2 linked regions of the Actinoalloteichus fjordicus genome follow. The protein of the gene in region 1 binds, or shares a complex with, the protein of each later gene. Links are inferred from orthologs where the notes say so. Each region holds a gene or a part of one and is shown in the gene's direction. Other genes may lie near its edges.

Evidence for each region.
Region 2: the proteins of rpsG (region 1) and tig are in contact, whole or in part, in a crystal structure (PDB 3GTY), measured with the Thermotoga maritima proteins. The link is inferred for Actinoalloteichus fjordicus from one-to-one orthologs. Residues at the interface, in WP_004081843.1 of Thermotoga maritima: Lys34, Lys52, Lys55, Glu59, Arg62, Gln63, Glu66, Asn67, Lys69, Val71, Arg95, Ala109, Lys110, Lys111, Gly112, Arg113, Pro114, Glu117, Glu121, Ile124, Ala125, Tyr127, Asn128, Asn129, Thr130, Gly131, Lys135, Asp139, Arg142, Met143; in WP_004081061.1 of Thermotoga maritima: Glu122, Val124, Val129, Leu130, Tyr133, Glu188, Gly259, Ile262, Tyr263, Glu266, Ser270, Glu273, Gln274, Glu277, Arg308, Gln311, Ile312, Ser315, Tyr316, Glu325, Arg329, Arg336, Leu363, Phe366, Trp367, Arg373, Leu377, Arg381, Leu384, Glu387.

The regions. Positions count from the first base shown.
Region 1 is NZ_CP016076.1:639,927-651,733, forward strand. What follows is about bases 1-2,890. They hold rpsG (30S ribosomal protein S7), read left to right. Parts: upstream 1-1,155; coding sequence 1,156-1,626; downstream 1,627-2,890. Other genes in these bases: UA74_RS02900 (hypothetical protein), read right to left, coding at 1-370; rpsL (30S ribosomal protein S12), read left to right, coding at 779-1,153; fusA (elongation factor G), read left to right, coding at 1,769-2,890. Also shown: more of fusA, read left to right, coding at 2,891-3,868; tuf (elongation factor Tu), read left to right, coding at 4,099-5,292; rpsJ (30S ribosomal protein S10), read left to right, coding at 5,764-6,069; rplC (50S ribosomal protein L3), read left to right, coding at 6,104-6,754; rplD (50S ribosomal protein L4), read left to right, coding at 6,754-7,464; rplW (50S ribosomal protein L23), read left to right, coding at 7,461-7,760; rplB (50S ribosomal protein L2), read left to right, coding at 7,806-8,639; rpsS (30S ribosomal protein S19), read left to right, coding at 8,658-8,939; rplV (50S ribosomal protein L22), read left to right, coding at 8,992-9,423; rpsC (30S ribosomal protein S3), read left to right, coding at 9,423-10,265; rplP (50S ribosomal protein L16), read left to right, coding at 10,269-10,688; rpmC (50S ribosomal protein L29), read left to right, coding at 10,688-10,942; rpsQ (30S ribosomal protein S17), read left to right, coding at 10,939-11,217; rplN (50S ribosomal protein L14), read left to right, coding at 11,396-11,764; rplX (50S ribosomal protein L24), read left to right, coding at 11,764-11,807.
Region 2 is NZ_CP016076.1:1,792,839-1,804,707, forward strand. The notes cover bases 1-2,952. They hold tig (trigger factor), read left to right. Parts: upstream 1-735; coding sequence 736-2,169; downstream 2,170-2,952. Other genes in these bases: UA74_RS08170 (ATP-dependent Clp protease proteolytic subunit), read left to right, coding at 2,358-2,952. In the rest of the region: more of UA74_RS08170, read left to right, coding at 2,953-2,957; UA74_RS08175 (ATP-dependent Clp protease proteolytic subunit), read left to right, coding at 3,004-3,630; ATP-dependent Clp protease ATP-binding subunit ClpX, read left to right, coding at 3,788-5,068; UA74_RS08185 (acyl-CoA thioesterase/bile acid-CoA:amino acid N-acyltransferase family protein), read left to right, coding at 5,438-6,724; UA74_RS08190 (RBBP9/YdeN family alpha/beta hydrolase), read left to right, coding at 7,103-7,708; UA74_RS08195 (alpha/beta hydrolase), read right to left, coding at 7,833-8,741; formate dehydrogenase accessory sulfurtransferase FdhD, read right to left, coding at 8,854-9,732; UA74_RS08205 (OFA family MFS transporter), read left to right, coding at 10,155-11,576; UA74_RS32725 (MFS transporter small subunit), read left to right, coding at 11,573-11,719; UA74_RS08210 (FdhF/YdeP family oxidoreductase), read right to left, coding at 11,788-11,869. UniProt on the Bacillus subtilis protein: Involved in protein export. Acts as a chaperone by maintaining the newly synthesized protein in an open conformation. Functions as a peptidyl-prolyl cis-trans isomerase.

The DNA.
Region 1 (11,807 bases):
GGTCCATGCGGTCACGGAGCCGCTGGACGTGTTCCTCGACAGACCGCTGGTGTTCTGCGGAGGCCTTCCGGTCTGCGCGGGCTAGGGCCAGCGCCGCCTCGGCCGACAGCTGGGCGCACATCATCATGTCCAGGACGGCCTCCCGACGGTCCTCAGTCTCGGCCGCGACGAGCATGGGCCGGAGGTGCTCCACCATGCGCTCCATCTCCCCGGCCGACGCCACCAGCGCGTCGCGGGCTGCGGCCATCGCGGCGCGTCCTCGGTTGAAGTGATCCATGGCCTCGTGCCGTCGCTGTGGGGAGAGCTGGTCGAGACTCCGCAGCAGTTCGTCGCTCAGCTCGATGTTCCAGATGTCCTTCTCCGCGCTCATCTGCTCAGCCTGGCACGGGGACGTGCTCGTGCGCGCCTGAGTTCTGCCCTGACTTCGGTCCTGACTTCGGCGTAGGCTGATCCACAGGTGCCTGACACTGCGGGTGACCCACCCCGTTTTGACCCGTCCCAGCGGGTGCGGGTATCTTTGCTGCCTGGGCCCGACTTGTGTTGGGCTGGTCTGTGTGCCTGTGATCGTTGGCTCATCGCCTCCGTAACCACAGGACGGTGGAAGTCTTCCGGGTTGGCCGAGGGTTTCACGCCTGTGGGCGTGGAAGCGGGCGACACGCCCGACCTCGGGTTACGGGGGACAGCCGCGTGACTCCAGACACGACCCGCAAGGGTCGGATATAGCCTGAGGTGCTCAAAGGAGCATCTTTACGTAGCGAACGGAAGAAGTAGCCGGTCCATGCCCACGATCCAGCAGCTGGTCCGCAAGGGCCGCCAGGACAAGGTCGCGAAGACCAAGACCGCGGCGCTCAAGGGGAGCCCGCAGCGGCGCGGTGTGTGCACCCGCGTCTACACGACCACCCCTAAGAAGCCCAACTCGGCGCTGCGCAAGGTCGCGCGTGTCAAGCTGACCAGCGGCATCGAGGTGACGGCCTACATCCCCGGTGAGGGCCACAACCTGCAGGAGCACTCGATGGTGCTCGTTCGTGGCGGCCGTGTTAAGGACCTGCCCGGTGTTCGTTACAAGATCATCCGTGGCTCTCTTGACACGCAGGGCGTGAAGAACCGCAAGCAGGCCCGCAGCCGGTACGGTGCGAAGAAGGAGAAGAGCTAACCATGCCCCGCAAGGGACCGGCCCCCAAGCGGCCGCTTATCTCCGACCCGGTGTACGCCTCGCCGCTGGTGACCCAGCTCATCAACAAGGTGCTGGTCGACGGCAAGCGTTCAGTGGCTGAGAAGATCGTGTACGAGGCCCTGGAGGGCAGTCGCGAGAAGACCGGCACCGACCCGGTCGTCACGCTCAAGCGCGCGCTCGACAACGTCAAGCCCGCCCTGGAGGTGCGCAGCCGCCGTGTCGGTGGCGCGACCTACCAGGTGCCGGTGGAGGTGCGGGCGAGCCGCTCCACCACGCTGGCTCTGCGGTGGCTGGTCGGCTTCGCCCGTCAGCGTCGTGAGAAGACGATGGTCGAGCGCCTGACGAACGAGCTGCTGGACGCGAGCAACGGACTCGGGGCGAGTGTGAAGCGCCGCGAAGACACCCACAAGATGGCCGAGTCGAACAAGGCCTTCGCGCATTACCGCTGGTGATCGAGGATGCCCGACACGATCGACTTCGTCGGTCACGGCTCCGCCTCGGATCGGACATCCGATTCGAGGCCTGCTGTTGTCGGGCCTTCGGCCACCCCTAGAGACAGCTAGACAAAGCTGATCAGGAACGGGGAAGACTCTCGTGGCACGCGACGTGCTGACTGACCTGGCCAAGGTCCGCAACATCGGGATCATGGCCCACATCGACGCGGGCAAGACCACCACGACCGAGCGGATCCTCTTCTACACGGGGATCAACTACAAGATCGGCGAGGTGCACGACGGCGCGGCGACGATGGACTGGATGGAGGAGGAGCAGAAGCGGGGTATCACCATCACCTCGGCTGCCACCACCACCTTCTGGGCAGACCACCAGATCAACATCATCGACACTCCCGGGCACGTCGACTTCACCGTCGAGGTGGAACGGTCGTTGCGCGTGCTCGACGGCGCGGTCGCGGTGTTCGATGGCAAGGAAGGCGTCGAGCCGCAGTCCGAGCAGGTCTGGCGGCAGGCGGACAAGTACGAGGTTCCGCGAGTCTGCTTCGTCAACAAGATGGACAAGCTCGGTGCGGACTTCTACTTCACCGTGCGCACCATCGAGGAGCGCCTCGGTGCCCGCCCGCTCGTCATCCAGCTGCCCATCGGTGCTGAGAACGACTTCGCGGGTGTCGTCGACCTGGTGAACATGCGCGCGCTGACCTGGCGTGGCGACGTTCAGAAGGGCGAGGACTACACCGTCGAGGAGATCCCGGCGGATCTGGCCGAGAAGGCCGCCGAGTACCGGGAGAAGCTCGTCGAGGCCGTGGCCGAGACCGACGAGGAGCTCATGGAGCTCTACCTCGGCGGTGGCGAGTTGTCGCTGGAGCAGATCAAGGCGGGCATCCGCAAGATCACGATCGCTCGTGAGGCCTACCCGGTGCTCTGTGGCTCCGCGTTCAAGAACAAGGGCGTTCAGCCCATGCTCGACGCGGTCATCGACTACCTGCCCTCGCCGCTGGACGTGCCGCCGATGGAGGGTCTGCTGCTCGACGGCGAGACTCCCGCCACTCGGCAGCCCAACGTCGACGAGCCCTTCTCCGCCCTGGCATTCAAGATCGCCGCGCACCCGTTCTTCGGGAAGCTGACCTACATCCGGGTCTACTCGGGCAAGGTCAGCTCCGGCACGCAGCTCGTGAACGCCACCAAGGACCGGAAGGAGCGCATCGGGAAGCTCTTCCAGATGCACTCCAACAAGGAGAACCCGGTCGAGGACGCGCAGGCGGGTCACATCTACGCGGTGATCGGTCTCAAGGAGACCACCACCGGTGACACGCTCGCCGACCCGCAGAAGCCCATCGTCCTCGAGTCGATGAGCTTCCCGGAGCCGGTCATCCAGGTGGCGATCGAGCCCAAGACCAAGAGTGACCAGGAGAAGCTGGGTACGGCGATCCAGAAGCTCGCCGAGGAAGACCCGACGTTCCAGGTCAAGCTTGACGAGGAGACCGGTCAGACCATCATCGCCGGTATGGGCGAGCTGCACCTCGAGGTGCTGGTCAACCGGATGAAGAGCGACTACAAGGTCGAGGCGAACATCGGTAAGCCGCAGGTGGCCTACCGGGAGACGATTCGCAAGACGATCGAGAAGGTCGAGTACACCCACAAGAAGCAGACGGGTGGCTCTGGCCAGTTCGCTCGAGTGATCGTGAAGCTGGAACCGTTGGAGAGCACCGACGGTGCGCTCTACGAGTTCGAGAACAAGGTCAGCGGTGGCCGGGTGCCGAGGGAGTACATTCCGTCGGTCGACGCGGGCGCCCAGGACGCGATGCAGTACGGAGTGTTGGCGGGCTACCCGCTGGTGGGGCTGAAGTTCACCCTGCTGGACGGCGCCTACCACGAGGTGGACTCCTCCGAGATGGCGTTCAAGATCGCCGGTTCGATGGCGATGAAGGAAGCCGCTCGCAAGGCCTCCCCGGCACTGCTCGAGCCCATGATGGCTGTCGAGGTGACGACCCCTGAGGATTACATGGGCGACGTCATCGGCGACCTGAACTCCCGCCGTGGCCACATCCAGGCCATGGAGGAGCGCAGTGGTGCGCGCGTCGTCAAGGCGCTCGTTCCTCTGTCGGAGATGTTCGGGTATGTCGGCGACCTGCGTTCCAAGACGCAGGGTCGGGCGAACTACTCGATGCAGTTCGACTCCTACGCCGAGGTTCCGACGAACGTCGCAAAGGAGATCATCGCGAAGGCGACCGGTGAGTGAGTCTCACCTGTAACGCGGCCTGCCGAGGAGTTCTCCTCGGCTCGGCTGCGGGTGAGCGGCTCGACCAGCCGACGCAAATCCAGCGGTAAGTGCTCCGGTGCCCGTCGGGCTCCGGAGCCCTCCGAGGGGGAAATGTCATCGGCCGCCTCGTATGGGCGGCGAAAATCGAAACCGTCGAGCACATACAACAGTCCGTGCGGCGGAAAGATTAAGTCCAGGAGGACAAACCAGTGGCGAAGGCGAAGTTCGAGCGGACGAAGCCGCACGTCAACATCGGCACCATCGGTCACATCGACCATGGCAAGACCACGCTGACCGCGGCGATCTCCAAGGTCCTGCACGACAAGTTCCCGGACCTCAACCCTCTGATGGCCTTCGACTCGATCGACAAGGCGCCCGAGGAGAAGCAGCGCGGCATCACGATCTCCATCGCGCACATCGAGTACCAGACGGAGAAGCGTCACTACGCGCACGTCGACTGCCCCGGCCACGCCGACTACGTGAAGAACATGATCACGGGTGCGGCGCAGATGGACGGTGCGATCCTCGTGGTCGCCGCCACCGACGGCCCGATGCCGCAGACGCGTGAGCACGTGCTGCTGGCCCGTCAGGTCGGCGTTCCCTACATCGTGGTGGCCCTGAACAAGGCCGACATGGTGGACGACGAGGAGATCTTCGAGCTCGTCGAGATGGAGGTCCGTGAGCTGCTGTCGGCTCAGGAGTTCCCCGGCGACGACCTCCCGGTCGTGCGCGTCTCCGCGCTCAAGGCGCTGGAGGGCGACGCCGAGTGGAGCGCGAAGCTCCTCGAGCTGATGGACGCGGTCGACGAGAACATCCCGGAGCCGGAGCGCGAGGTCGACAAGGCGTTCCTGATGCCGGTGGAGGACGTCTTCACCATCACCGGTCGTGGCACCGTGGTCACCGGTCGTATCGAGCGCGGCATCGTCAAGGTGAACGAGGAGGTGGAGGTCGTCGGCATCAAGGAGAAGTCCCTGAAGACGACCGTCACCAGCATCGAGATGTTCAACAAGTTCCTCGATGAGGGCCAGGCTGGCGACAACGCCGCTCTGCTGCTCCGCGGCATCAAGCGCGAGCAGGTCGAGCGCGGCATGGTCGTCACGAAGCCGGGCTCCAACACCCCGCACACCAGCTTCGAGGCCGAGGTCTACATCCTCTCGAAGGACGAGGGTGGCCGTCACACGCCGTTCTTCAACAACTACCGTCCCCAGTTCTACTTCCGGACGACGGACGTGACCGGCGTGGTCACGCTGCCCGAGGGCACCGAGATGGTCATGCCCGGCGACAACACCGCGATCTCGGTGGAGCTGATCCAGCCCATCGCGATGGACGAGGGTCTGCGTCTGGCGATTCGTGAGGGCGGTCGCACCGTCGGCGCGGGTCGCGTCACCAAGATCAACAAGTGACTCACCGTGGGGAGGGCTCCTGATCCAGGGGCCCTCCCCACCCCCGATTTGGAGGCCTACCTCGGGGTATGGCATCCTGTAAGGGTTGCTCGTCGGAGGCTGTCGGTGAAGCATTGCGAACCGACAGCCTCGGCGCGAGCGCCCCGCGTCCGCAGCCTTGAGGATCGACTCGAGATCGGTGTCGGCCGGGGCTGCACGAACGCAGGTCCATCAGCGGACCCTGCGGGGTGCAGGGGGTCGAGAGATCCACACCACCGATGACGTCACAGGCATCGGTCTGAGCATCGGGCGCGACACGCCCGACCGCGTGGACCGGGTGACGGTGACGACTGGCAGTGTTTTTTCCTGAATAGGGTGTCTCCTTACGCAGGGGAGCAGCACGGGCCGGGAGGATCCAGGTCGGGATCAACGCGAGGCAACCGCAGCGTGTTAGTCAGAAGCGGCACGAGATTAGAGGAACGGCAAGCCACTATGGCGGGACAGAAGATCCGCATCCGGCTCAAGGCCTACGACCACGAGGCGATCGACGCGTCCGCGCGCAAGATCGTCGAGACCGTGACGCGCACCGGCGCTCGGGTCGTCGGACCTGTGCCGCTGCCCACCGAGAAGAACGTGTACTGCGTCATCCGCTCGCCGCACAAGTACAAGGATTCGCGCGAGCACTTCGAGATGCGCACGCACAAGCGTCTGATCGACATTCTCGACCCGTCGCCGAAGACGGTGGACGCGCTGATGCGCATCGACCTGCCGGCCAGTGTCGACGTCAACATTCAGTGATTCGGGCGCTAGAGCGGCGGAGATAACGAGACCCATGTCTGACAAGCAGATCAAGGGGATCCTGGGCACCAAACTTGGTATGTCCCAGGTCTTCGACGAGAACAACCGGATCGTACCGGTCACGGTCGTCAAGGCCGATCCGAACGTGGTCACCCAGATCCGGACCGACGAGAAGGACGGCTACTCGGCCGTCCAGCTGGCATACGGCGCCATTGACCCTCGTAAGGTCAACAAGCCCGAGACCGGCCACTTCAGCAAGGCGAAGGTGACCCCTCGCAGGCACCTGGTGGAGCTGCGCAGCAGCAACGCCGGTGAGTACGAGGTCGGCCAGGAGGTGACGGCCGACGTGTTCGATCAGGGCACGCTGGTCGACGTCGTGGCCACGAGCAAGGGCAAGGGCACCGCCGGTGTCATGAAGCGACACGGCTTCGCGGGTCTGAGCGCCAGCCACGGTACTCAGCGCAAGCACCGCTCGCCCGGCTCCATCGGCGGCTGCGCCACTCCCGGTCGCGTCTTCAAGGGCGTCCGGATGGCCGGACGCATGGGCAACGTGCGGGTCACCACGCAGAACCTGACCGTGCACCGGGTCGACCTCGAGGCGGGACTCATCCTGCTCAAGGGTGCGGTTCCCGGCCCGAAGGGCGGCCTCGTGCTGGTCAAGAGCGCTGCTAAGGGCGGTGTCTGATGAGCGCGAATGTTGAGATCAAGACCCCGGACGGCAAGGCCGACGGCAGCATCGAGCTGCCCGCCGACGTCTTCGACGTCCAGGCGAACATGGCCCTGATGCACCAGGTCGTGGTCGCGCAGCAGGCGGCGGCTCGGCAGGGCACGCACGACACGAAGACCCGCGGCGAGGTTCGCGGCGGTGGGCGTAAGCCGTACCGCCAGAAGGGCACCGGCCGCGCCCGTCAGGGTTCGGTTCGTGCGCCGCAGTTCGTCGGCGGTGGTGTCGTGCACGGCCCGACTCCGCGCGACTACTCCCAGCGGACGCCCAAGAAGATGAAGGCCGCCGCTCTGCGCGGTGCCCTCTCCGACCGGGCCCGCGAGGGGCAGCTGCACGTGGTCACCTCGCTGGTGGACGGCGAGAAGCCCTCGACGAAGTTCGCTCGTCAGGCGCTGCGCACGATCACCGAGGCCCGCCGCGTGCTGGTCGTCCTGCACCGTGAGGACGTCCTGGGCTGGCAGAGCCTGCGCAACCTTTCCGACGTGCACCTGATCGCTCCCGACCAGCTCAACACGTACGACGTGCTGGTCAACGACGACCTGGTGTTCACGAAGGCGGCTCTGGAGAGCTTCCTCTCCGGCTCGGCCCGGCGGTCTGGCAAGGCCACCGCTCGGTCCGGCGCGAGCGCCGACGCTACCGAGTCCGACTCAGATGGGGAGGCTGGGAAGTGATCCCCGACCCTCGCGACATCTTGGTTGCTCCGGTCGTCTCCGAGAAGAGCTACGGCCTTCTCGAGGAGAAGAAGTACACCTTCGTGGTGGTTCCGGACGCCAACAAGACGCAGATCAAGATCGCCGTCGAGCAGGTCTTCGGCGTGAAGGTCGCGAGCGTGAACACGCTCAACCGTCAGGGTAAGCGCAAGCGCACCCGCACCGGGTACGGCAAGCGCAAGGACACCAAGCGGGCGATCGTGACCTTGCACCCGGAGAGCAAGCCGATCGAGATCTTCGGCGGGCCGTCCGCGTGACGCGGCCGGACCGAACCGGACTGAACGACTGAGGACTGCACAGACATGGGCATCCGCAAGTACAAGCCGACGACACCGGGTCGTCGTGGTGCCAGCGTGGCCGACTTCGCCGAGATCACTCGGTCGACGCCGGAGAAGTCGCTGGTCCGTCCGCTGCACGGCCGCGGTGGTCGTAACGCGCACGGAAAGATCACGACCCGGCACAAGGGTGGTGGCCACAAGCGCGCCTACCGTCTGATCGACTTCCGTCGGTTGGACAAGGACGGCGTGCCTGCCAAGGTCGCGCACATCGAGTACGACCCGAACCGCACCGCCCGCATCGCGCTGCTGCACTACGCGGACGGCGAGAAGCGCTACATCATCGCCCCGGAGAAGACGCGCCAGGGCGACGTGATCGAGAGCGGTCCCCGGGCTGACATCAAGCCGGGCAACAACCTGCCGCTGCGCAACATCCCGACCGGCACCGTGGTGCACGCCATCGAGCTTCGGCCCGGCGGCGGCGCCAAGATCGCCAGGTCGGCGGGTGCCAGTGTGCAGCTGGTCGCCAAGGACGGGCCCTACGCCCAGCTCCGGATGCCGTCCGGTGAGATCCGCAACGTGGACGTGCGTTGTCGCGCCACGATCGGTGAGGTCGGCAACTCCGAGCAGGGCAACATCAACTGGGGCAAGGCGGGACGGATGCGGTGGAAGGGCAAGCGCCCGACCGTCCGTGGTGTCGCCATGAACCCGGTCGACCACCCCCACGGTGGTGGTGAGGGTAAGACCTCCGGTGGTCGCCACCCGGTGAACCCGGCTGGTAAGCCCGAGGGTCGTACGCGTCGTAACAAGCCGAGTGACAAGCTCATCGTCCGCCGACGCCGCACCGGCAAGAAGCGCTGAGCAGGGAGGGAGTGAAGGATGCCACGCAGCCTGAAGAAGGGCCCGTTCGTCGACGACCACCTGCTCAAGAAGGTGGACGTACTGAACGAGTCCGGCAAGAAGACGGTGATCAAGACCTGGTCCCGGCGCTCGACGATCATTCCGGACATGCTCGGGCACACGTTCGCCGTGCACGACGGTCGCAAGCACGTCCCGGTGTTCGTGTCCGAGGCGATGGTGGGTCACAAGCTGGGCGAGTTCGCCCCGACCCGCACCTTCAAAGGTCACGTCAAGGAAGACCGCAGGTCTCGCCGCCGCTGACGCGGGCTTCGACGCGAGATTCACGGACTAGCAAGAGCAAGGGGAAACAGCGATGAACGCCCGAAACGACGCTGTGGCGCCGGAAGGCGAAGAGACGCCGTCGCGTGCCGTGGCGCGGGCCCGCTATGTCCGCGCCACGCCGATGAAGGTGCGCCGCGTGGTCGATCTCGTCAGGGGCCGTCACGCTCAGGAGGCCCTGGCCGTGCTCCGGTTCGCGCCGCAGTCTGCCAGCGAGCCGGTCGAGAAGGTGCTTGCGAGCGCCATCGCCAACGCCGAGAACAACCTCGACCTCGATCCGGAGACGCTCTGGATCAGCAGCATCTACGTGGACGAGGGGCCGACGCTGAAGCGCATCCGGCCGCGGGCTCAGGGCCGCGCGTACCGGGTCCGTAAGCGGACCAGCCACATCACCGTCGAGGTCGAGTCCCGGCCGCAGGCCACGGGCCGGACTCGCAAGTCCAGCGTGAAGGGAAGTGCCCGGTAGTGGGTCAGAAAATCAACCCGCACGGCTTCCGGCTGGGGATCACCACCGACTGGAAGTCCCGCTGGTACGCCGACAAGCAGTACGCCGAGTATGTGTCGGAGGACGTCAAGATCCGCCGAATGCTCTCCAAGGGCATGGAGCGGGCAGGCATCTCCAAGGTGGAGATCGAGCGCACCCGAGACCGGGTCCGCGTCGACATCCACACCGCACGGCCCGGCATCGTGATCGGCCGCCGCGGCGCGGAGGCCGACCGCATCCGCGGTGAGCTGGAGAAGCTGACCAAGAAGCAGATCCAGCTCAACATCCTTGAGGTCAAGGGTTCCGAGTCCGATTCGCAGCTCGTGGCGCAGAACGTCGCCGAGCAGCTCTCCAACCGGGTGTCCTTCCGGCGCGCGATGCGTAAGGCGATGCAGTCGTCGATGCGCTCGCCGCAGGTCAAGGGCATTCGGGTGCAGGTGAGCGGCCGCCTCGGCGGTGCGGAGATGTCGCGCTCGGAGTTCTACCGCGAGGGTCGGGTTCCGCTGCACACGCTGCGTGCGGACATCGACTACGGCTTCTTCGAGGCCAAGACGACCTTCGGCCGTATCGGCGTGAAGGTCTGGATCTACAAGGGTGAGCTGGTCGGCGGCCTGAAGGCTCGCGAGGCTGCGGCTGCCGAGGCTCGGGCACCTCGCCGGGACCGTTCGGATCGGGCGGACCGCCCGGACCGGCCCAACCGTCGTCGCTCCGGTGCGTCCGGGACGACCGCGGCAGGCACCGAGGCCGGACGGGCTGCGGCCGAGACGGCGGAGAAGACGGCGGTCGCGACTTCGCCGTCCGCCGGCGAGAAGACGGAGGGCTGAGAAGTGCTCATCCCGCGTAAGGTCAAGTTCCGTAAGCAGCACCGCCCCGACCGGAGCGGCGCAGCCAAGGGCGGGACGCGGGTCACCTTCGGTGAGTTCGGGATCCAGGCTCTGGAGCCCGCTTACGTCACCAACAGGCAGATCGAGTCCGCTCGTATCGCCATCAACCGGCACATCCGTCGTGGTGGCAAGGTCTGGATCAACATCTTCCCGGACCGCCCGCTGACCAAGAAGCCTGCCGAGACCCGGATGGGTTCCGGTAAGGGTTCGCCGGAGCAGTGGATCTCCAATGTGAAGCCCGGCCGGGTGCTGTTCGAGATGACTTACCCGAACGAGACGGTCGCTCGCGAGGCGTTGCTGCGCGCGATTCACAAGCTTCCGATGAAGTGCCGCATCGTCACACGTGAGGGTGGTGAGTTCTGATGGCAGCGGTCAGCACCGCAGCCGAGCTGCGTGAGCTCACCGAGAGCGAGCTCGTTCAGCGTCTTCGGGAGGCCAAGGAGGAGCTGTTCAACCTCCGCTTCCAGATGGCGACCGGACAGCTGGAGAACAACCGTCGGCTGCGCGTCGTGCGGCATGACATCGCCAGGATCTACACCGTGATGCGTGAGCGCGAGCTGGGCTTGTCCGTCTCGCCGGACCAGGCGGACGCGACCACGAGTGAAGGTGCGGCATGAGCGAGAACGAGCAGAAGACCGAGACGCGGAACAACCGCAAGGTTCGCGAGGGTTACGTCGTCTCGGACAAGATGGACAAGACGGTCGTCGTGCAGCTTGAGGACCGTAAGAAGCACTCCCTGTACGGCAAGGTTCTGCGGAGCACCACCAAGGTCAAGGTGCACGACGAGCAGAACGCCGCAGGCGTGGGCGACCGGGTCCTGCTCATGGAGACTCGACCGCTGTCGGCGACCAAGCGCTGGCGCATCGTCGAGATCCTCGAGAAGGCCAGGTAGGAATCGCGGCGCTTCGGCAGGGTGGTCTCCTGCCGAAGCCGTGCCTGTCAGTAAGGTGCGGCGTCGGCGCCTGGTCCGAGACTGTCAGAGGTCTCAGACCGACCAAGAGGCACTACTAGAGACGACCGCGCCCGTCGGGTCGGAAATCCGGCGGGCAATACGCAGGTCAGGAGTTGACGTGATTCAGCAGGAGTCGCGGCTCCGCGTCGCTGACAACACCGGAGCCAAGGAGATCTTGTGCATCCGGGTGTTGGGCGGCTCGGGGCGGCGGTACGCGGGCATCGGCGACATCATCGTCGCGACCGTGAAGGAAGCGATCCCGGGCGCCAACGTGAAGCGTGGTGACGTGATCAAGGCCGTCATCGTGCGCACCGTGAAGGAGCGCCGTCGTCCGGACGGTTCCTACATCCGGTTCGACGAGAACGCCGCGGTGATCATCAAGGCGGACAACGAGCCGCGCGGCACGCGCATCTTCGGCCCGGTGGGTCGCGAACTGCGTGACAAGAGGTTCATGAAGATCATCTCGTTGGCGCCGGAGGTGCTCTGATGAAGGTGCACAAGGGCGACACTGTCGTGATCATCGCAGGCAA
Region 2 (11,869 bases), 1.2 Mb from region 1 along the record:
CCGTTTCCACCGGTAGAACCACTTGAGCGGGCGACGGGAATCGAACCCGCGTAGCCAGTTTGGAAGACTGGGGCTCTACCATTGAGCTACGCCCGCAAGTGCGCCTGACGGCGCTGCGATCGAAGTCTAGCGTGCCGCCGAGGGCCTTCGATGACGGGGTCGGATCTCGATCAGCGGCCGGGTGGATCACGCGGTCTCGGTCGCCTCGGCTGTGCGCTAGGATCTGCGCGACGGGCTGTAGCGCAGCTTGGTAGCGCATCCGCTTTGGGAGCGGAGGGTCGCAGGTTCAAATCCTGTCAGCCCGACCATGTGTGAGCAGGTGGGACCCGGAGGTCACGGGAACCGGCCGAGGCGGGGCCTCGTGATGTCCCACATTCTCGGTGTGGCCGGAGGAGTCGACGGCCCGGCCGCAGTCGTCGCACGCCTCCGTGACACCGGACGGGCGGCGCGGGTCATGAACGGTCTCGGCGTGGCGCCCGAACGCGAGGTGTGGCGCTCGCGAGCATCCCCATCGGTCGGGCCCTCGGCGACTTCGCCTAGAATCGCGCCGACAGGCGGCGCCCTGTGAGCCAGTCCGACCCCGTGTTCACCGGGGCACTCAACAGTCCACGGCTGGCTTCCCGGCGTTGACCAGCACTATGTGCAGGCCAGGGCGCTCCCGCGGTTCTTGTCCCCAGGAAGCCGGTGGCGGGCGACGTCAGGCCAGCCAAGATCGCAACGTCCCAAGGAGATCACGTGAAGAGCACCGTCGAGCAGCTCAGCCCGACGCGGGTACGGATCGACGTCGAGGTGCCGTTCGACGAGCTCAAGCCCGACTTCGACCGTGCCTACCGCAAGCTCGCCTCGCAGGTCCGTATTCCGGGCTTCCGGCCGGGCAAGGCCCCCTCCCGAGTGCTGGAGAGCAGGCTCGGACGAGGCGTCGTGCTCGACGAGGTCGTCAACGAGGCCATCCCCGCGAAGTACATGGAAGCCGTCAACAGCGGCGAGGTGCGCACCCTCGGCAGGCCGGAGATCGAGGTCACCAAGATCGACGATGGTGACGTGCTCGCCTTCAGCGCCGAGGTCGACGTCCGGCCGGACATCACCATCCCGGCCTTCGGCGAGCTCGCCGTCTCCGTCGACGACGTGGCCGTGGAGGACTCCGACATCGACACCCAGCTCGACGAGCTGCGTGCGCGCTTCGGCACCCTCACCGGCGTCGACCGGCCGATCGAGGCGGGCGACTTCGTGGTCGTCGACCTGTCGGCCACGGTCGACGGCGTCGAGGTCGAGGACGCCCGCACCGAGGGCCTCTCCTACGAGATCGGCTCCGGCCAGCTGGTGGAGGGCATCGACGACGCCCTGATCGGCGCCTCGCAGGACGAGACCAAGACGTTCACCACCACGCTCGTCGCCGGGGAACACGCGGGCCGCGAGGCCGAGGTCCAGGTCAAGCCCACCTCCGTGAAGGTGCGCGAGCTGCCGGAGGCCGACGACGAGTTCGCCCAGATGGTCAGCGAGTTCGACACCCTCGAGGAGCTGAAGGGCGACCTGCGCGAGCGCATCGGCCGCGTCAAGCGGATGCAGCAGGGCATGGAGGCCCGCGACAAGGTCCTCGAGGTGCTGCTGGAGACCACCGAGGTCCCGCTGCCGGAGAAGGTCGTCGAGGCGGAGATCGAGGTGCGCAAGCACGACGCGATCCACCCGTTCGACCACGACGAGGCGCGGTTCGCCGAGTGGCTGGAGCAGCAGGACAAGACCCTGGAGGGCTTCGACGCCGAGACGAAGGCCGAGGCGGAGAAGGCGGTGCGCACGCAGCTCGTGCTCGACACCATCGCCGACGCCGAGCAGGTCGCCGTCTCCGACAACGAGCTGACGCAGCGCATCGTCTACCAGGCGCAGCGCTTCGGCATCAGCCCCGACGAGTACGTGCAGCGGGCCCAGCAGTCCAACCAGCTCGGTGCCATCTACGCCGACGTGCGACGGGGCAAGGCCCTGGCGGGCGTCGTCCGGCAGGCCACGGTCACCGACGCCTCCGGCAACACCCTGGACCTCGACGAGCTGTTCGGCACCGCCGAGGAGCCGGAGGCCGCGCCCGGTGCGGTCATCGAGGGCGACGCGGTGGTGGAGAACGACGAAGCCGAGACGACGGGCAAGTCCGATGCAGCGGGTGCCGCTGCGGAGAAGTAGAACGCTCTGGGCGAACACGGGCGGTGCTGGGAAGGCAGCGCCGCCCGTGTTCGTTACTGTCGATTGAGTAATCCGGATGACCGACGGCGGAACATCGGTAGCGCTGCCGATGTGGACGAGAACCGCCCATCACTGGTTGGAGAAGGCAGGCAGACGTGACGCAGCACCCACCCATCCCCACCCCCGAGATGCGTTCGAGCAGCAGCGGTCTCAACTTGAACGACTCGGTCTACGAGCGCCTGCTTCGTGAACGGATCATCGTCCTGGGCTCTCAGGTCGAGGAGAACATCGCGAACCAGATCTGCGCCCAGCTCCTCCTGCTCGAGGCCGAGGACCCCGAGGCCGACATCAGGCTGTACATCAACTCACCGGGTGGCTCGGTCTTCGCGGGTATGGCCATCTTCGACACCATGCAGCTCATCGAGCCCGACGTGTCGACCGTGGCGATGGGCTTCGCCGCATCGATGGGGCAGTTCCTGTTGTCGGCGGGCGCACCCGGCAAGCGATACGCCCTCCCGCACGCCAGGGTGATGATGCACCAGCCGTCGTCCGGCATCGGCGGCACCGCCTCCGACATCGCCATCCAGGCCGAGGTGTGGATCAAGGACAAGAAGGAGATGGCCGAGCTCATCGCCGAGCACACCGGTCAGACGGTCGAGCGGATCACCGCCGACTCCGACCGCGACCGCTGGTTCACGGCCGAGGAGGCCAAGGAGTACGGCTTCGTCGATCATGTGGTCAGCCGTACCAACCAGCTGCCCAACCCCAAGGGCACGAGTCGGCGCTGATCCCGGCCGCCGTGTTGATCCAGGCCGATCTCTAGGAGTCACCACGATGAACGAGCTTCACCGTCCACAGTCTCGTTACGTACTGCCGTCCTTCATCGAGCGCACCAGCTACGGGGTCAAGGAGTCCAACCCCTACAGCAAGCTGTTCGAGGAGCGGATCATCTTCGTCGGCTCGCAGGTCGACGACGTCTCGGCGAACGACGTGATGGCACAGCTGCTGTGCCTGGAGTCGGACGACCCGGACCGCGAGATCACGATGTACATCAACTCGCCCGGCGGCTCCTTCACCTCGCTGATGGCGATCTATGACACGATGCAGTTCGTTCGGCCCGACATCAAGACGGCCTGCCTCGGCCAGGCGGCCTCGGCCGCCGCCGTGATCCTGGCGGCGGGCACCGCGGGCAAGCGTCTGATCCTGCCCAACGCGCGGGTGCTGATCCATCAGCCCGCGATCGAAGGCGTCTATGGTCAGGTGTCGGACCTGGAGATCCAAGCGAACGAGATCCAGCGGGTGCGGACCCAGATGGAGGCCACGCTCGCCCGGCACACGAACCGCTCGGCAGAGCAGGTCCGGGAAGACGTCGAGCGCGACAAGATCCTGACGGCTCAAGAGGCGTTGGAATATGGTCTTGTCGACGAGGTGATTCCGTACCGGAAGCTCTCGCAGAACTGACCCGACACGCCGAGTGTGTCGGACGTCCCGACACACTCGGCGGCGACGGGAGAGGCTTGCCCACCCGAAGACCGGGGGCAGGCAAGGTACCGTCGATGACGTACACGGCCAGGCACACCGAGTCCGGGTGAGCCAGAGGGGACAGAGGTCAGCGGTCATGGCACGTATCGGTGACGGCGGCGACCTGCTCAAGTGCTCGTTCTGTGGGAAGAGTCAGAAGCAGGTGAAGAAGCTCATCGCGGGCCCCGGTGTGTACATCTGCGATGAGTGCATCGACCTCTGCAACGAGATCATCGAGGAGGAGCTCGCCGAGGCGGGCGACGTCAAGCTCGACGAGCTGCCCAAGCCCGCCGAGATCCACGATTTCCTCGATCAGTACGTGATCGGTCAGGGCGGCGCCAAGCGGTCGCTCGCGGTGGCCGTCTACAACCACTACAAGCGCATCCAGGCGGGCGATCGAGCCAAGGACAGCCGCGAGGAGAACGTCGAACTCGCCAAGTCCAACATCTTGATGCTCGGGCCCACCGGCTGCGGCAAGACCTATCTCGCGCAGACCCTCGCCAAGCTCCTCAACGTCCCCTTCGCGATCGCGGACGCCACGGCGTTGACCGAGGCGGGGTACGTCGGCGAGGACGTCGAGAACATCCTGCTGAAGCTGATCCAGGCGGCGGACTACGACGTCAAGCGTGCCGAGACGGGCATCATCTACATCGACGAGGTCGACAAGATCGCTCGTAAGAGCGAGAACCCGTCGATCACCAGGGACGTCTCCGGCGAGGGTGTGCAGCAGGCCCTGTTGAAGATCCTCGAGGGCACCACTGCGAGCGTCCCGCCGCAGGGCGGACGCAAGCATCCGCACCAGGAGTTCATCCAGATCGACACGACGAACGTGCTGTTCATCGTGGCGGGCGCGTTCGCAGGCCTGGAGAAGATCATCCAGGACCGCGTCGGCAAGCGCGGGCTGGGCTTCGGCGCGGAGATCCGGTCGAAGGCCGAGATCGACGCGATGGACTTCTTCACCGACGTCATGCCGGAAGACCTGATCAAGTTCGGCCTCATCCCCGAGTTCATCGGTCGACTGCCGGTGGTCGCAGGCGTCACCAACCTGGACAAGGAATCACTGGTACAGATCCTGACCGAGCCGCGTAACGCGCTGGTCAAGCAGTATCAGAAGCTCTTCGACATCGACGGCGTCGAGTTGGAGTTCACCAAGAAGGCGATGGAGGCGATCGCGGACCAGGCGATCCTCCGAGGCACCGGCGCACGTGGTCTGCGGGCGATCATGGAGGAGGTGCTGCAGTCGGTGATGTACGACATCCCCAGCCGCAGCGACGTCGCCAAGGTCGTCATCACCGAGCAGACGGTGCGAGAGAACGTGAACCCCACCATCGTGGCCCGCCAGGCCTCTCGGCGGGAGCGCCGCGAGAAGTCGGCCTGACGTCGGCGGGCCTCGCCGCCAACGCACGTCGATCGCTGCCTCGAGGACGACGTCGATTCGCTCAATCCCGGCCCGTCGTGGTGAACCTGCCACGGCGGGCCGGGAGTCGGATCCGCGTCGTGCCGGTGTGCCGAGGCGGCCGAAGCCTGCGAGGCTCTCGGGTGAGGCGAGGCGCTGCCTCGGAGCTCGACTGAGGGAGCAGGGTCGCCTGCGTGGCTCCAGCCGACGAAGTGACTCTCGGTGCGGTTCGCCGTGCAGGTCCAGCCGCCGCGTGATCTTCGGCGCTGCTCGCCGGGTGCCGTCCGTCGCGCCGCAGGCCGCCGGGACGACGAGATCGATCCTGCGGGGCGAGGGAGGTCGGTGCAGTCGATGGAGTTGGAGATCGATCCGCTCGACGGCATGGCGGACCGGCCGCCTGTCGTCCGGGTGCGCGCTGCCTCACACGTCGGGGTCAAGCTGGAGCTGCGGATCACCGATGCGGCAGGCCATGCCTGGACCTCGCTCAACACTTATGGCGCCGATGTCTCCGGACTGGTCGACCTCGGTACGCACGAGCCGCTGACCGGCACGTATCAGGGCATCGACCCCGCAGGTCCGTGGTGGTCGATGCGCTTCGCCGCGCCGGGGCGGGCGCCCGTCGACTTCAGCGCCGCACCCGACTCGCTCACCTGCCGCGTGACCGCGCAGGCAGGCGCGGAGACCGCGGTCGCGACGGTGGTGCGGCGGTGGGCCGCCGCTGGGGTGGAACGGCAGGACCATGACGTGCCGGGCAGCACCATCAGCGTCTTCACTCCGGCGGGTTCCGGGCGCGGCCCAGGGGTGCTCATCGTGCCGGGGTTCACCGGCGGCGCGGCGATGCTGCCCAGAGCGGCCCTGCTCGCGTCGCGCGGCTATGTGGCGGTCGTCGTGGACTACCTGAGTGACGAGCGAACGCAGCCGGGGTTCACCGAGGTGCCGATCGAGACGATCACCGACGCTCTCGGCTGGTTGGCGGCCCATCCCAGGGTCGACGCCGATCGGATCGGCGTGTTCGCCTCCTCGGCGGGCTGTGTGGGTGCCCTCGCCGCGCTGGCCTATCTCGATCACCATCCGATTCGCGCCATCGCGCTGGTGTCCCCGAGTTCCGTCGTGTGGCAGGCCGCTGCCGCGGGCGGGCCGCCTGCCCGCACGTCCTCGTGGACTCATCGAGGCAGGCCGCTGCCGTGGGTGCGGGTCCGGGCAGGCAGGCTGCTTCCCGAACTGCTCGGGCAGGCCGTCCGACATCGGGTCGCCCGCCATCCCCGCCCGACTGCGCTGCACCTGCGCTCGTCCTACGCCGCAGGGCTGCGCAATCTCGCGGAGGTGGACCGCGCGACCATCCCGGTGGAGCGGATCGACGCCCCGCTGCTCCTGCTCTGCGGAGAGGACGACCAGCTCTGGCCCGCCGATCAGATGGCTCGCGCGATGGTGGCTCGACGCGGCGTGCACGGCATCGCTCATCAGGACGAGACCCGGACCTTCCCCGACGCGGGGCACTTCCTGCGTCCGCCTCTGGTGCCGACCACCGCAGCATGGAGCGAGACCCTGATGGCGGGCGGCTCCGCCGAGGGGATCGCGCTCGCCCAGCAGGAGTCATGGGACGCGACCCTTTCCTTCCTCGCCCGGCGGCTGGCCTGATCGCGGCCAGGTGGGGGAGCGAGATCTCCTCGGGCACATCCGGGGGGAGAGCGCGTGCTCCGACGTCGGCTCGGCGTCTGCCTGCGGTCGGCGGCGTCGCCGCGTCGCCGCTGATCACTGCGGCGGGTGGGGGCACGATCTCGGCCGTGCACAGGCGGCCTTGGTGGTCTGGCCGGTCTGGCCGGAGCGTGCCGGTTCGCGGTTGCTCCGTCGAGCGGCGGCGTGGCCGGCCGGGAAGAGTCCAGTCGGGACCTCCTGGTGCCGCGACACGGAGGATCGGTGTCCTGCCTGCCTGCGAGCGGTGCGCCCGGCGGCAGGCCGACGGCGGCACGGTCGGTCGTGTGGGCAGTCCGGAGAGCTGTTGAGACGGAGGCGGAGATGTCGGATCGACAGGTGCTCCTGCTGCACGGCTGGCGTACGCCCACGCCGGATCACTGGCAGCTGTGGCTGGCGCCCCGCGCCTACAAGCACGGCTGGGACGTCGACTTCCCGCGCCTGCCCGCAGCGGACACGCCGATGCTGGCCGACTGGCTGCCCGTGGTGCAGGCGCGAGTCGCCCGCGTCCCCCGTGCCACCGAGCTCGTGGTGGTCGCGCACTGTTGCGGGGCCTTGACCTGGATGCATCATGCTGCCGTGCTCGGCGGGCGAGGCAGGCGGGCGGATCGCGTGCTGCTGGTGGCCCCGCCCGGTCGTCGCTGGCGTCACCCCGATCTGAGCGGGATGCCGTATCCGCCGGTCGACGGGTGGAGCCTGCGCCGGGCGGCGGGAGTCACGCGCCTGGTCGCGGGCGTCGACGACCCGTGGGGCGGCGTCGCGGAGACCACCATCCTGGGCCGGACGCTGGGGGTGGAGGTCGACGTGGTGCCCGGCGGGCGGCATCTGGACCCTGAGTCCGGCTTCGGGCCGTGGCCGCAGGTGTTGGACTGGCTGATGGACCCGGGGGCGGCGGACCTGAACACCGCCCGCCGAGACCCGCCGCGCTGAGCCTCCGACGGCGACTCGACGACGAGATCCGGCGGGCGGCGAGTACTGCCCCTGACGTCGGTCGGTCCGATGCCTGCCCCGGCGGTGTGGCGGCCTGGGGCGTCTGCGGGTGCGGTGATGGAGGTCAGCGGAGTCGGCGCCCGACGAAGGCCAGCGCGGGTGGGACGGAGGAGTCGAAGAAGGCGCGAGTGTGGCCGCCGGGGCTCAGCTCCGCGACCTCGGGGCGGGCCTTCTCGATGAACTGCCGGGCTCCCTCGATGAAGCCGTCCTCGGTACCGCACCAGATGCCCACCGGGACGTTGCCGAGGGCAGGGATGTTGCGCAGCGGGTCCATGCTCGCCCAGTCCGCCTCGTCGTGGAAGGCGTTGCGCTGGCTCATCTCGTCCCAGCTGAGGATCAACGCCGGGGCGATCGCCCCGACCGCCCGCAGCGGCCTGCCCTGTTCCCGCCGCCTGCGCGCGTACAACAGGGCGCCGAAACCACCCATCGAGACGCCTACCGCCGCCTCCGGCATGCCGAGTCCCCGTGCCGCCGCCCAGACCGGCACCTCACGCAGCAGCATCCCCATCGAGTCGTCGCCCTTGGTGTGCTCATGCCAGTAGTCGTCGCCGCCGTCCACGGCCATCACGGCGAACGGGGTGCCGCCTGCCGAGATCGTGGCGTCGAGCGTGTCGGGCATCGGTGCGGCGGTGACCTCCTCGGAGTTGCCGGTCCTGCCGTGCAGCACCACACAGACCGGGAGTCGACGGGCGTACGACCCGGCGGGGATGAGGGTGACCAGACCGACGTTCCGGCCGCGTGCCTCCGACCACACCTGTTCGCGGCGGACCACCGCACGCGACATGCCGCCGCTGAGCAACTCCCCGAGGGACATGCCGCCCGCCATGCCGGTGGCCGGGTGCGCCGTGCCCTGTGTCAGCGCCCCGCCGGTGGCCACCGCGACCGCGCCGAGCCCGGACAGTCCCGCGATCATGGTCAGGAAACGGCGCCTGCCTGGATCGCGCGCCGAGTCGACAGTGGGGTCTGGTGCCATGGAAGGGCCTCCTCGACGTCAGGGTCTGGGAGCAGGTTCAGACCCACCGTCGTCGAGCCGTGCCGGGTCGGCCACCGCTGCTCACGTTTAGGCGAGTGACGTCGGAGTGAATTCACCTGGAGGAGGGCGTGGCGGGTGATTCCGCGCGGTCCGCGTCCGTGTCGTGGGCGGTGGTCACCCGTTCCCGACCGACGTAGACGTTCATCGAGTCCCCTCGGAGGAAGCCGATCAGGGTCATGCCCTGTTCCTCGGCGAGGTCGACCGCCAGTGACGACGGTGCGGACACGGCGGCCAGCACGGGAACCCCCGCCATCGCCGCCTTCTGCACGAGTTCGAACGACGCCCGCCCCGACACCATGAGCACGCAGCCCGTCAGCGGGACGCGGCCGTCCAACAGCGCCCAGCCGAGCACCTTGTCCACGGCGTTGTGTCTGCCGACGTCCTCGCGGGCGGCGAGCAGCCTGCCGTCCCCGGTGAACAGGCCTGCGGCGTGCAGGCCGCCGGTCGCGTCGAAGACCCGCTGTGCCTCGCGCAGGGCGACCGGCAGCCGCGTCAGAGTGTCGACGCTCACCCGCGCCTCGTCGGCGGCGGGGGAGAACCGGGTGCTCAGCCGGACCGCGTCGAGGGCGGCCTTACCGCAGACCCCGCAGGAGGACGTGGTGTAGAAATTCCGCTCGACGCCGGTCTCCGGCGGCGGGACTCCCTCGGCGAGCGCGATGTCCAGGACGTTGTAGGTGTTGCGTCCCTCGTCGTCGACACCGTCGCAGTACCGGGCGATCGAGACGTCCTCACGATGTGCGATGACGCCCTCGGTGAGCAGGAAGCCATGGGCGAGTTCGACGTCGCTGCCGGGTGTGCGCATCGTCACCGCGAGAGGGCGGCCGTTCACCCGAGTCTCGAGCGGTTCCTCGACCGCCAGCGAGTCCGGACGGGTCCTGGCTCCCGTCGCCGTGACACGCAGCACCTGCCTGCGCACGGTCACTCGTCCCATCTGCGTGCCTCCGTCGGGTTCGGGACGGGGTCCCGAGTCGGGGCCCTGATCACCCGACGGTACCTGGCACGACCAACCGCCATCGTCGTTGCGCTACGTGGCCAAGCTGCGGTTGTGTCGCTTGTTCGAGTGGTCACTCGAAGGGATGAGAGAACGGTCGGCGGGCGGGGACTTTCCTCGGCCGCGGATCGTCCGCGTGTCGGATTTCTGGGAGGTCTGCCGCCGTGCGTCGGGGTAGGCGCAACCACGCCGTGGTCAAAAGTACTGGTAGCGGATCTGATGCACCGGAAGCATCTCGGCGGGTCCGACCGGTGTCCGTGGTGGGGCCGAGAATTCGATCGGCCGGATGCTCGAAAGATCGGGGTCACCCGAGGTAGCGTCCCTTCACCCGTTCCGGTGTTAGTCGCGTGCTTGGAGTGGCGATGTCTCAGGGTCTGCTCGATCGGTCGAGGATCGTCGCCGCGCCGGGGTGGAGTCGATGGCTCGTCCCGCCTGCGGCGTTGTCCGTGCACCTGGCCATCGGACAGGCCTACGCGTGGAGCGTGTTCAAACCCCCGCTGGAGTCCGCGATGGACCTATCGGGAACTCAGAGCGCGCTGCCCTTCCAACTCGGCATCGTCATGCTCGGGCTCTCGGCCGCATTCGGCGGCACCTTCGTCGAGCGCAACGGACCACGGTGGGCGATGTTCGTCTCACTGGTCTGCTTCTCCACCGGCTTCCTCGTCGCCGCGCTGGGCGTGGCCACCGGGCAGTTCTGGCTGGTGGTGCTCGGCTACGGCGGCATCGGCGGCGTCGGTCTCGGCATCGGCTACATCTCGCCGGTCTCGACGTTGATCAAATGGTTCCCAGACCGGCCTGGCATGGCCACCGGCATCGCCATCATGGGCTTCGGCGGCGGTGCGTTGATCGCCGCGCCCTGGTCGTCCTGGATGCTCGACAGCTTCGGCGCGGACTCGTCGGGCATCGCCACGACGCTCGTCGTCCACGGTCTCGCCTATGCCGCGTTCATGTCTCTCGGCGTGCTGTTGATCCGGGTTCCCGCAGCCGACTGGCGGCCACCTGGCCCGCCCCGCACGGCGGCCACGGCGCGACGGATGATCACGACCGCGAACGTGTCCGCCCGCAACGCCGTGCGCACCCCGCAGTTCTGGTGCCTCTGGGTGGTGTTGTGTCTCAACGTGACGGCGGGCATCGGCATTCTGGAGAAGGCCGCGCCGATGATCATCGACTTCTTCGCCGACACCGCGACGCCGGTGGCGGCGGGCGCGGCGGCAGGCTTCGTCGCGCTGCTGTCACTGACCAACATGGCGGGCCGCTTCATCTGGTCCTCGACCTCCGACGTGATCGGTCGTAAGAACGTCTATCGCGTCTACCTCGGGGCGGGCGCCCTGCTCTACCTGGTGATCGCCCTGGCAGGCAGCCTGTCCACGCCGGTCTTCGTGCTTGCCGCGATGGGCATCCTGTCCTTCTACGGCGGCGGGTTCGCCACCGTCCCGGCCTACCTCAAGGACCTGTTCGGGACCTACCAGGTCGGGGCGATCCACGGCAGGCTGCTGACGGCCTGGTCGGTGGCGGGCGTGCTGGGACCGTTGATCGTCAACGCCGTCGCCGACTCGCAGGAGGCGGCGGGCCGTACGGGCTCCGACCTCTACACCCTGTCCCTGTTCGTCATGATCGGGCTGCTCCTGGTCGGCTTCGTCGCCAACGAACTGATCCGCCCGGTGGACTCTCGACACCACGAGCCTGCCGAGGGCGGTCAGGCCCCCGCCGAGAAGTCAGAGAAGGCCGAGCAGACGGCGAAGCCTGAGCAGACGGCGAAGTCCGAGAAGGGAGCCACCCGATGAGCGCCGAGGACGCGCTGCCAGAGGGAACCCCGGCCCGCCGCCGGATCGGGCTGATGACCTTCGCCTGGCTGTGGGTCGGGCTGCCCTTCGCCTACGGGCTTGCGGAGCTCGTCCGCACCGTGACCAGGCTCTTCGTCGGCTGACGCACCCGGACCGGCACTCGGCGTGCCGCCGAGGCCGGTCCGACGTCCGAGCAGGTCCGAATCGGGCGTCAGCCCGCCTGCTCCAGCCGGACGACGATCGACTTCGACGTCGGAGTGTTGGACTCCTCCGCCACCGAGTCCAGCGGAACC